2 regions of the Acidaminococcus sp. BV3L6 genome follow, and region 2 is predicted to be linked to the other one. Evidence: predicted binding sites of a transcription regulator. Region 2 holds the regulator's gene; the other holds the start of a gene.

Region 1 (6,130 bases), on a different contig from region 2:
GCTGGTCCTAATTTTGTTTTGACAGGTTTTTCGTCTCCATGGTAGAATACAAAAGCTTTAAGGAGGCGAGAATTTGCGAATAACAAATACTTGGAAGCGTCCTGAAAAGTGGGTTGTTGTCATGCTCATGCTTGTCTTCAGCTTGAATTTTCTCGGCTTTGCTGCCGCTCCAAAACAGGTGAAGATTCAAGTTGACGGGCAGACGATTGCCCTTTCAACCAGAGCCCTTACGGTTAAAGGTGCTTTGGAAGAAGCCGGTGTTGTTCTTCAAAAAGCCGACGGTTATGATGTAGTTGGTCATGGAAACTTTGAAGATGGATCGACGATCGAAGTCATCCGTGCCATTCCAATCAAGGTGTGGCATAATGGAAGAACGACCGAGTATACCATCGGACGCAAAACGGTAAAAGAAGTGCTGGATGCTGTGGGTGTGGACTACAAAGGATATAAGGTGTATCCGTCCTTGGAGTCCCCGGCAAAAAAAGACATGACTATCCATGTCGTTTCCCCCACAACTGAGGTGAAGACGGCCAAAGAAAGCATTCCTTTTGAAGTGGAATTCCGTAACAATGACAACCTGCCCCGCGGCAGACAGTCTGTTGTATCGGAAGGCCGCAATGGGGAAGCTGTAGTCACCTACCGCACGGTGAAGATTGGAAATCAAGAAGTAAGACGTGAACTGGCGCGTGATGTTGTTTCCCAACCTGTTCCGCAAGTCGTAGAAGTAGGCACAGGCAAAAATTTGATGGTGGAAACAAGCCGTGGCTTTGTTCGGTACCGCAGCGCGAGAACCTTTGAGGCTTCCGCGTATACCCTTGCCGAGGGCAGTGGAACCGGTCTGACTTCGACAGGCGTTGTGCCTTATCATGGAATCGTAGCTGTGGATCCTGATGTGATTCCTTATGGAACGCGGATGTATATCCCTGGTTATGGTTTTGCCGTGGCAGGTGATTGCGGCGGTGCTATCAATGGCAGCCGGATTGACCTGTACATGGAAAACTACTCTGACGCAATCAGTTGGGGCAGGCGCGACGTAACCGTGTATTTCCTTGAGTAGAAAAGGGGCTGTTGCCAATTGGCAATGGCCTCTTTCCTTATTTGTGGGGAGAACTTTCTTTTGACATTCTTCCTGCAATCTGTTAGAGTAAAAATCCGGAACGAGAGGTCCAAGAATAGGGAGCGTGACAAGATTGCTTAAGGAAGTCCTTGTCGTAGAAGGAAAAATGGATACAGTGGCGATCAAGAAGGCCCTTGATGCCGATACAATCGAAACAGGCGGCTTTACCTTGTCGCCGTATACCCTTAAAAAGATTGAAGCAGCCTATAAGAAGCGGGGCATCATCATCCTCACCGATCCTGATGGGGCAGGGGAGCGGATCCGCCGTTATTTGACGGAGCGCTTTCCTGAGGCAGGACAGGCCTTTGTGCCAAAGTGTGAAGCCCTGGCCCACCATGATGTGGGCATTGAGCAGGCTCAGCCGGAGGCAATCCTCAAGGCACTTTCCAAGGTGCGCCACACCTCGATGACGCCGCAGGAAGAATTTACGGCCATGGACCTTTACCATAACGGTATGAGCGGGTCCCAGTCTGCGGCGGAAAAACGGGACGCCCTTGGAGCCGAACTGGGTATTGGCTACGGCAATGTGAAGAAAATGGTGGAGCGTCTCAATCATTATGGCGTGACCCGCGACGAATTCAATAAAGCACTTCAGATCATCGGAACACGTCATGCGTGAGAAAGGACTTCAGTATGCTTCATCCTGTGATTGCAAGCCGTGAAGTAACGCGGTATATTCTTGATACCTTTGGCCTTCATACAAAAAAACGCTTTGGACAGAACTTCCTCATCAATGAGTCTGTTGTAAGGGGCATTGCAGAAAAAGCAAAGATTGGTCCTGGGGACCTGGTCCTTGAAGTCGGGCCCGGGATCGGCACATTGACCCAGGCCCTTGCGGAAACCGGAGCCGATGTCAAGAGTGTTGAAATCGATGAGTCGCTTCTTCCGATCCTTCGCAAGACGCTTGAAGGGTATGACAATGTAGAAATCATCCATGGGGATATCCTTAAGGTTGACCTCAAAGACATTACGGGGGGAAAGCCTTTTACAGTGGCGGCGAACCTGCCTTATTACATTACGACGCCCATCATCTTTTCCCTGCTTGAAGCAAACCTTCCCTTAAAGCGTATTGTCGTTATGGTGCAAAAAGAAGTGGCTGAGCGGATGGCCGCTCATCCTGGAACAAAGGCTTATGGGCCCCTTTCCTTGGCGCTGCAGTATTATTCGGAGCCCCAGCTGGCAATTCCCGTTCCGGCTCACGATTTCATGCCGGCCCCAAAGGTTGATTCCATGGTCGTCGTATGTGAAAAAAGGGAGAGCCCCATTGTCAATGTGGATGCGTCTTTATATGTTAAGGTCGTGCGGGCGGCTTTTTCCCAGCGCCGGAAGATGCTCCGCACCTGTCTAAAGTCAATGGTGCGTCCCGGTGATACAGCGGAGGCCTGGATGGCCCGTGCTGGGATTGAGCCGACGCGCAGGGGGGAGTCCCTTACCATAGAAGAGTTTGGCAAACTGGCGGAAAGCTGGGAAGAAAAATGACGAATCACTATAAGTACTTTTCCCATAAGGAATGTGAGTTCTTCCCTTGTCATAAGGAAAGTGACGGAGAGAATTTCAACTGTCTCTTCTGCTTTTGTCCCCTGTATCTGGTGAAAGATTGTGGCGGCGTCTTTGCCTACACGAATCGGGGCATCAAGGATTGCTCCCATTGCCTTTTTCCCCATAAAAAGGAAAACTATGGCAAGATCATGGCGCGGCTCAAAGAAGAAATGGAAATGAAATGAGGAAAGAAAAGCCAGAGTGCATGGATGAAACCATGCACTCTGGCTTTTGCTGTGATGCTGCAGCACTATGATGCTGCTGTCAAAGGCGGCAGGCTGATAAATCAGCTATAAAAGTGTTGCTATGATGATACTCAGCAACGGTTACTTTATATTTGGTAGGACCTGCTATCGTGTTACGCGTTAGAACTCGATTTCTCCGAAATCGATCCGCCTTGCCAAGGCGGGGGAGCGACAAAGGAAAATTTCCACAAGTTCATGATGATAAGGATTAACCGGTTTTGGTGGTGGACGAGGACGCGAAGCTGACGTTTCCTTACAAGCGGCTTGCGAGGCGGATTTGTCTGGGTCCTGAGGCTGCTATGGAGCGGAGCGAAAAGCAGAAGAACATGTTTGAGGGCGAATGCAATTCGGCCCCCACGACTGACAGGGAGATGATTTGGCGCCGCTCGTTATCATCTTTCCCTTCAACGCACTACAGCCTCAAAGCATCAAAGCTCCATAGCATTCCTATATGTCTTTTCAACCTAAAAGACAAAAAGTTTGACTTTTTTAGTAAAACCCCTTGCATTTTTTTTGAAAGATGCTATTATTATAGCTGTGGTTAGCACTCCAATGTAATGAGTGCTAATAAATCAAAAAGTTAAAATTTATCCATAGTGAAAGGGGATTACAAACATGTTAAGACCTTTGGAAGATCATGTCGTCGTAGAACCGGTTGTGCAGGAAGAAAAAACGGAAAGCGGGATCTATCTGCCCGATACGGCTCATAAGGACAAACCCCAGACTGGCAAAGTCGTAGCTGTAGGTACGGGCCGTCTCCTTGATAATGGCACCCGCATTGCTTCTGAAGTCAAGGTTGGCGAAACTGTTGTCTTTGCTAAATACTCCGGCAGCGAAGTCGAACTGGACGGCAAGGATTATATCATCCTCCGTGACAGTGATATCTTGGCTGTCGTTGAGGATAAGTGAATCGCTCCCTTTTTTGTGGAGAACCAATCACCTTATATCATTTGGAACTAAGGAGTAGATAAAAATGGCTAAACTCATTCAATTTGATGAAGAAGCACGTCGTGGTCTGGAACGCGGCGTCAATAAACTGGCTGATGCTGTAAAAGTTACCTTGGGGCCCAAGGGCCGCAACGTTGTCCTTGAAAAGAAATTCGGTTCCCCGACCATCACCAATGATGGTGTAACCATTGCTAAGGACATTGAACTGGAAGATCCGTTTGAAAACATGGGGGCTGCCCTTGTTCGTGAAGTGGCAACCAAGACCAACGATATTGCTGGTGACGGGACCACGACGGCTACCCTTCTTGCTCAGTCCATCGTTCATGAAGGCATGAAGAACGTGGTTGCCGGTGCTAACCCCATGGTCCTCAAGAGAGGCATCAAGAAAGCAACGGATTGCCTCGTCAAGAAGCTCCAGGAAAATGCCAAGACGGTCAGCACCAAGGAAGAAAAAGCACAGGTTGCTTCCATTTCTGCTGGTGACGCGGAAATCGGTGGCCTGATTGCTGATGCGATGGAAAAAGTCGGCAACGATGGCGTCATCACCGTTGAAGAATCCAAGACCATGGAAACCTCCCTTGAAACCGTTGAAGGGATGCAGTTCGACCGCGGCTACATTTCCCCGTATATGGTTACGGATCCGGACAAGATGGAAGCCGTTCTTTCCAATCCGTACGTCTTCATTACGGACCGGAAGATCACTATGATCCAAGACATCATGCCTGTTCTTGAAAAAGTGGTACAACAGGGCCGTGAACTCTTGATCATTGCTGAAGACATCGAAGGTGAAGCCCTGGCTACACTCGTTGTGAACAGACTCCGTGGCACCTTTAAGGCTGTTGCCGTCAAGGCTCCTGGCTTTGGTGACCGTCGCAAGGCTATGCTTCAGGATATTGCAACCCTGACGGGTGCAACGGTTATCAGTGAAGAAGTTGGCCGTAAGCTCGACAGCGCTACAGTTGCTGATCTTGGTTCCTGCAGCCAGGTCCGTGTAACCAAGGACCTTACTACCATTGTTGATGGTGCTGGTGACAAACAGGCCATTGCTGACCGTGTTGCTTCCATCCGTGCCCAGATTCCTGAAACGACTTCCCAGTTCGACAAGGAAAAACTTCAGGAACGTTTGGCTAAACTCTCTGGCGGCGTTGCCGTTATCAAAGTTGGTGCTGCTACGGAAACGGAACTGAAAGATAAGAAACTCCGTATCGAAGACGCCCTGAACGCTACTCGCGCTGCTGTGGCCGAAGGAATCGTTGCCGGTGGCGGTACGGCTCTTCTGCAAGTACAGCCGGCCCTCGATGAACTGGAAAAGGAAACCGAAGGGGATGAGAAGACAGGTATTGATATCGTTAGACGCGCTATCGAAGCTCCTGTCCGTCAAATCGCCAACAACGCCGGTCTTGAAGGTGCCGTTATCGTTGAAGCTGTCAAGAAGGCTAAGAAGGGAATTGGCTTCAATGCCCAGACGGAAGAATATGTCGATATGATCAAGAGCGGTATTGTAGATCCTTGCAAGGTTACGCGCAGTGCCCTGCAGAATGCAGCTTCCATTGCTGCCATGATTCTTACCACGGAAGCCGTTGTTGCGGATAAACCGGCTGAAAATCCGGCTCCGGCAGCTCCTGCCATGGGTGGCATGCCCGGCATGATGTAAGATGAATCGGGAGTTGTGCCGCAGGTAGGCTCCTTTTATCCTTAAAAAATCGCATACGCACCGTGAGGTGCCTGAAACGTCCCTATGGAGTGTTCCATAGGGACGTTTATCTTGCTGTAATTTTTCTGTAAATAGTTAAAATAACTATTTACTAATTATTATTAAAGTGCTATAGTATACGTGTCGTATGAATGAATCATATGGATCATCCATTTTACTATGATATAGGAGGAATGAATTATGGAAAAACGTTCTGGTGCAGTTACTTTTGCTGGAGGCCCTGTAACCCTTGTTGGTCCGGAAGTGAAAGTGGGAGAAAAAGCGCCTGATTTCAAGTTGCTTGATAATAGCCTTGCTGAAAAGACCTTGAAGGACTATGAAGGCAAAATTAAGGTTATTTCCGTTGTACCGTCCCTTGATACGGGTGTCTGTGATGCCCAGACCCGTTGGTTCAATAAGGACGTAACTGGTCTTTCTTCCGATGTCGTGGTCCTCACGGTTTCCATGGATCTGCCTTTTGCTCAGGCTCGTTGGTGCGGGGCTGCCGGGGTCAAGAATGTAGTTACCCTTTCTGATCACCGTGATGCCTCCTTTGGGACGAACTATGGCTTCCTCATGGAAGGACTG
Region 2 (6,130 bases):
CCCTGGAGAACATGGATGTCAACGGAAGGCTGATTATCCGTAGCCGTCGAGAAGATCTGCTTCTTGGAGGTTGGGATGGTCGTGTTGCGGTCAATGATCCGGGTGAAGACACCGCCCATGGTTTCAATCCCAAGGGAAAGCGGCGTTACGTCAAGAAGCAGGACGTCCTTGACATCACCAGCCAGTACGCCGGCCTGAATGGCAGCACCGACAGCAACGCATTCATCAGGGTTGACGCCGTGAGCCGGTTCCTTACCGAGAACGCGTTTGATGGCTTCCTGGACAGCAGGGATACGGGAAGAACCGCCAACAAGGAGAATCTTATCAATATCATTGACGGTCATCTTGGCATCACTGAGGGCCGTATGAACACACTGGATAGTGCGGTCAACAAGGTCACTCGTCATGCTGTCAAATTTGGCACGAGTAAGATCCATGTCAAGATGCTGCGGGCCATTGGCACCAGCCGTAATGAACGGCAGGTTGATATTGGTTGTCATCATGCTGGACAGTTCAATCTTGGCTTTTTCAGCCGCTTCACGAATCCGCTGCATGGCCATCTTATCACCTGTCAGGTCAATGCCGTTTTGTTTCTTGAATTCATCGGTCATCCAATCCATGATGCGATGGTCGAAGTCATCGCCGCCCAGATGGGTATCACCGGTCGTGGATTTAACTTCGAAGACGCCATCACCCAGTTCCAAAATGGAAACATCGAAGGTCCCGCCGCCAAGGTCGTAAACGAGAACGGTCTTGTCATCGGACTTATCAATGCCATAAGCAAGGGCAGCCGCCGTCGGTTCGTTGATGATTCTCTTGACATCAAGACCAGCAATACGGCCGGCGTCCTTCGTAGCCTGACGCTGGGAGTCGTTGAAGTAAGCCGGTACAGTAATGACCGCTTCCGTGACTTTTTCGCCGAGATAACGTTCCGCGTCCCCCTTCATTTTTTCAAGGATCATAGCGGAAATCTGTTCTGGCGTATAGTCCTTGCCATCAATGGTCACGGTATACTTCGTGCCCATGTGACGTTTGATGGAGCTGATGGTCCGTTCCGGGTTGGAAACAGCCTGACGTTTTGCCAGCTGACCAACGAGGCGTTCCCCATTTTTTGTGAAACCGACAACGGACGGAGTAAGGCGGCCGCCTTCCTGGGTCGTAATAACAGTCGGTTCGCCGCCTTCCATCACGGCGACAACAGAGTTCGTAGTCCCTAAGTCAATACCAATGATCTTGCTCATTATAAATTCCTCCTCATGCAACTAACTTGCTGGTTCTCACTTCAGTTAATTATGGACAACCCTTACCTTGCTGTGACGGATGACATCATCACCAATCCGGTAACCTTTTTCAAGGACCATATCAATGCTGTCATCAGGCAGGTCGGGATTGCTGCCTTGCATAACGGCCTCATGGATCTGCGGATCGAAAGGCTTGCCTTCAGCAGGAATCTCTTCGATATGCAGGGTTTCAAGGGCCTTTTCAAACTGTTTGTGGATCATAGCCATGCCCTTTAAGATGGACTCGGCATCATGGTTTTTTTCCACACTGGCCTCGGCGCGTTCAAAATTATCGAGGACCTTCAGGAATTCCCGGACCACTGAAGCCGTTACGAAACGGCCTAAGCGTTCCCGTTCTTCCGTATTTCTCTTGCGGAAATTATCAAAGTCGGCCTGCAGACGAAGCAACCGATTGGAAAGCTCATCGATTTCCTCTTGCTGCTTGGAAATCGTTTGATCCTTGGGATCAGGCGTACCATCTGCCGGTTCTGCGTTTTTTTCCTCAGCCTCCGTGGCCTTTGCTGCTTCCGCTTTGTCAGCACTCATTTCGGCGGCTTGTTGTTTTGGATCTTTTGTCTCTTCGTTCACCGTACGTCCTCCCTATTTTTCATCAATTTTATTCATGACCACCTTCAGGTAGTGATGAAGATAATCCATCACAGAAATGACCTTGCGGTATTCCATACGGGTAGGTCCCAACACGGCAAGGGTCCCAACGACCTGGCCATTCAGGCGGTAGGTCGCTTGGATCATGCTGCAGTCCTGGATGCTGGAGAACTTATTCTCGCTGCCAATGGTGACCCTTAATCCCGAGTCACTGCTGGCCTTTAGCATATCCTTGAGCATCTGTTCTTCTTCAAGGACGCCCAAGAGTTCCCGCATCCGTTCCGTATCCTTGAATTCAGGCTGTCCCAGGAGTTGTTTGGTTCCTCCAAGGAACATCTTGTCCTCCTGCTGGCCGGCCTTGACCTTCTTGATACGGCTTACGATGGATGCATACAGCCGTTTGTCCCCGGCAAGCATTTCCCGTACCTTTGCTAGGAGCTCCTGCGAAATATCATTCAGTTTGCGTCCATTAAGGTACTGCGAAACACGCTGGGCAATCTGGTCCAGCTCACTTTCTTTTACTCCGCTGGGGATTTCCACCACGCCATGATCGACATTTCCCTCTTCCGTGACGATGCACAGGATAGCCTGACCCTTGTTGAGGGGCAGGAACTTCATGTAGGAGAACGTAGCCTCGCTGTCCTTGTTTGCAAGGACGACGGATACGTTCTTGCTCATGCGGGACAGGATCTTGGCCGTGGATTGGAAGATGTCGTCAATGGTATGCACCCGCTGCCTGAACCAATTGTTGATGAGCGCCATATCGCTCGATGATAGGGTCAGGGATCCTTCACCAGCAAGGGAATCCACATAGAGGCGGTACGCCGCCGCGGAAGGAATCCGTCCTGCCGATGTGTGGGGCTGCTCCAAGAATCCAAGGAGCTCCAGATCGGACATTTCGTTTCGAATGGTCGCCGGACTGATACCAAGATTATATTTCCGAGCGATTGTACGGGATCCTACAGGCTCGGCCGTCTCGATGTAATCATCAATGACGAGTTGAAGTATTTTCTTTTGTCGTTCGGTCAGCACTGTAATCATCTCTTTCCCTGATTATTAGCACTCGAAACTTTAGAGTGCTAACATCTAATGGTTAAGATACACCTCTTTAGTCAAAATGTCAATACTTTCCCGAAAAATAATTTACAAAAAGCAAAAGCCTCAAAAAAGAAGGCCCCATGCGGGAAAAAGCCTATGGAAAAGGGCCTCCGCTGGGGTATTGTCCTTGGTGTTGGCTGCTCGCGTTCCCTTCATGGTGTGAGGTGTCAGTCCGTTGTGATGAAGGCTTCGAAGGCAAGGTTCCCGTACTGCATGCCAAGGGGCGTGAGACAAAAATGACCATCCTCCCATTTGGCCCATCCCTTATGGATGAGGTTCTCTATCTGAGGCCCGTAATCAAGGGCAAAGGAGCGCCCAAAGCGGGCTTCATAATCCAGGAGGGAGAGGCCTCTTACGGTACGTAGGTTCATGAAGATCATTTCTTCCCGCTGGACGGCAGGTGACAGGCATTCTATCTCCGGTGCCTCTCCTCTTTCGTAGGCCGCAAGATAAGCCGGGTTGTTCTCCCGTGTCCTGCCGTCAAAGCGCGTCGCTCCGGCGCCAAAGGCAAGGTAGGGATTGTAGTGCCAATAGACAAGGTTGTGCCGCGACTTGTCACCTGCTTTGGCAAAATTGGAAATCTCGTAGCGCTCGTAGCCGCCCTTGACGAGGCGGTCCATGATGAGGTCATACATGTTACCCGTCTCATCGTCTGTGGGAAGGATCCAGCGCCCTTGTCGGAGATTATGGGAAAGGACGGTCCCCGGTTCAACGGAAAGCCCGTAGATGGAAATATGGCTGGGTCCCAGAGCCATGAGTTCCGTCAAGGATGCCTCGACGCTTGCAGCCGTCTGCGTCGGATATCCATAGATAAGGTCACAGGACAGACGTGTAAACCCCACCTTTTTGCTGAGAAGGATAATGTGCCGCGCCTCATCCGCTGTATGGGTACGGCCCATGAGGCGCAGTTCGCTGTCCTCTAGAGACTGGATGCCAAGGCTCAGGCGGTCCACCCCCAACGCTCGCAGTCCCCTAAGGTAGGCTTCATCGACAGTTCCCGGATTGGCTTCAAAGGTCACTTCCCGCGGCGAATGGAGATAGCCTTTTTCCTTCAGGGCATGGAAAATGGCGGCGAGTTCCTCCAAGGATAGCAGGCTGGGCGTACCGCCGCCAACATAGACTGTCGCGCCGCGGCTTACAGGAAGGGGGGCATCATAGCTCCTGATTTCCCTGATCAGAGCCTTGACGTAGCGGGCGCGTGCCGCCCCATCCTGCCCCTGGTAGCTTATAAAATCACAGTAACTGCACTTATGCTGGCAGAAAGGGATATGGAGATAAATGCCTTGATAGGCTTCCCATGGATGCATTTGGAAGACTCCTTTATGTGTGATGGGGTTATTGTAACATGGATGAGAAGGTAGAAGGGTATATTTTTATTCAAGAGCAAAATCGCTCCGCTTCTCCAAAATAACGTGTCGTCATCTCCTGCGCCCAGCTTATGAAAGAGGAAGGGGGTTACAATCCTCGTCCCATATGGGCTCATCTACTTTGTCGCCCACGATTTTACTTTTTCAACGTACACACGTCTTTTGAAGCCGCGTAATCAGAAAAAGGCTGCAAAGCGATGCTTTGCAGCCTTTCTTACGCTTACTTTTGCGTGATCAGGCGTTTCAGGTCGAGGAGTTCTTTTTCAAGACTATCAATTTTATTTGCCTGGATTTTCAGCATTTCATCTTGATGTTCAATCTTGGCGTTCTGGTCCATGATGGTCTGCTGCATGGCAAGCGGACTAGCCTTTGGCTTCCGGCCCTTTGTGCCAAAGCGGAAAGTGACACCGCCACTCATCATGGCATCGCCGTTGCCAAGGGTGCCGCCAAGGTTATACATGACATCTTCATTCGGACGGTAGAACAGGCCAAGGGCCGCTGCATTGGCCGCTTTATAGTGACCATAACCGAGAGCAAATTCAAATTTGCTGTCCGGATCCCATTCCAGGGGATGGAGCGCTGCCAGGGCGGCTGCGCCAGCGCCAGCACGGCTCACTTCGTGGGTCATGCGGCTATTGAGGCTCTCTACGCGGTGATCAACATAATCCACATTAGCTGCACTCGTCGGATCGCTTGGATCTGTGGCAATTCCGGTAATGGTCCTCGTGACACCATCTTTACCACGAACATCGATGGTCTTTGCCGTCCCAGTCTGATCGATATTGATGGTCACGCCATCGGTTTTCATAAGGGTATTTCCATCCACCTCTTTAAGAGCGTTATAGAGAGTGTCGCCGCTGATGAGCCGATGGTCACCGCTTTGGGATTCGCCCGTGCCAAGCTTCTTCTGCCAGCTTGTAACATCGGAATCCGTGAGATTTCCTGCATCGCGGTCGGCCTTCTTATCCATGTCCTCTTTCATGACATCTTTGATGGCACTGTCATCAACGTTAACGGCATAGGAAATGTTGCCATTTGTCTCCGTCTTCGTCGTTACGGTCGTGTTCTTCCCATTGACGACCTTCACCGCATCCTGGGCAAGGTTCTTGATTGTCGTCTTTCCTTCATCCGTAACGTTGGAAAGATCCGTCTTGGCATAATTGTTGTCCAGATTATCGGTGATGTTCTTGATGCTTGTAATATTGTCTGTGTTCCTCTTCACCTGGTCATCAAGGTTCTTCAGGTTCTCTCCTGCAGTTGCATCCTTCTTGACGTAGGTGCCGTCTTCGCTGACGCGGGTTTCATCCTTGATGGCTTTTGCCACCGTATCGCCCGTCACAAGACGGTTGTCACTTTCTTTCACCTCGCCCGTACCAATGGCCTTTCCCCAGCTTTCGGCATTCTTCTTCTGGTCTTCTTCGGAAGCGGCCGTTCCGTCGGCGTTCTTGAGGTTGCTGCCAATGTTCGAAGCATCGATGTTAGCTTTCTTGTCAAGATTTTTGTTTGTATCCTGCGAAGCCTTATTTAGGGCATCGTAGACTGTATCGCCCGTCACAAGACCGCTGTTCCCTTCTTCGACCTTGCCGTCACTGGCCACATCGACCTTGAAGGTTTTCACCCCATCCACCTCACGGGAGGAAACAGTCGTATAGGACCCATTTTCCATATCGATGGTGCCTTTGGCGAGGTTCTTGATGACCGTCTTACCGGCATCGGTGATGTTCGTCAAATTCGTTAGGTCCGTAATGTTCTTCGCATTAGTACCCACCTGTTTATCAA

The links. Region 2 encodes HrcA, which represses chaperone genes, less so after heat shock. Its sites were predicted from a motif close to TGTTAGCACTCNNNTNANNNGAGTGCTAACA; they were not measured.
Region 1: the regulator HrcA is predicted to act here: its motif matches at 3,441-3,471, upstream of groES (co-chaperone GroES).

Annotation. Positions count from the first base shown of each region.
Region 1 covers NZ_AWUR01000014.1:18,698-24,827, reverse strand. Annotated here, with positions in the region: gene HMPREF1246_RS03375 (3D domain-containing protein) at 74-1,057, shown strand; gene rnmV (ribonuclease M5) at 1,191-1,736, shown strand; gene rsmA (16S rRNA (adenine(1518)-N(6)/adenine(1519)-N(6))-dimethyltransferase RsmA) at 1,751-2,596, shown strand; gene HMPREF1246_RS03360 (cysteine-rich small domain-containing protein) at 2,593-2,841, shown strand; gene groES (co-chaperone GroES) at 3,517-3,810, shown strand; gene groL (chaperonin GroEL) at 3,875-5,503, shown strand; gene tpx (thiol peroxidase) at 5,744-6,130, shown strand, end outside.
Region 2 covers NZ_AWUR01000038.1:29,142-35,271, reverse strand. Annotated here, with positions in the region: gene dnaK (molecular chaperone DnaK) at 1-1,241, opposite strand, end outside; gene grpE (nucleotide exchange factor GrpE) at 1,287-1,868, opposite strand; gene hrcA (heat-inducible transcriptional repressor HrcA) at 1,881-2,927, opposite strand; gene hemW (radical SAM family heme chaperone HemW) at 3,152-4,291, opposite strand; gene HMPREF1246_RS06925 (YadA-like family protein) at 4,572-6,130, opposite strand, start outside.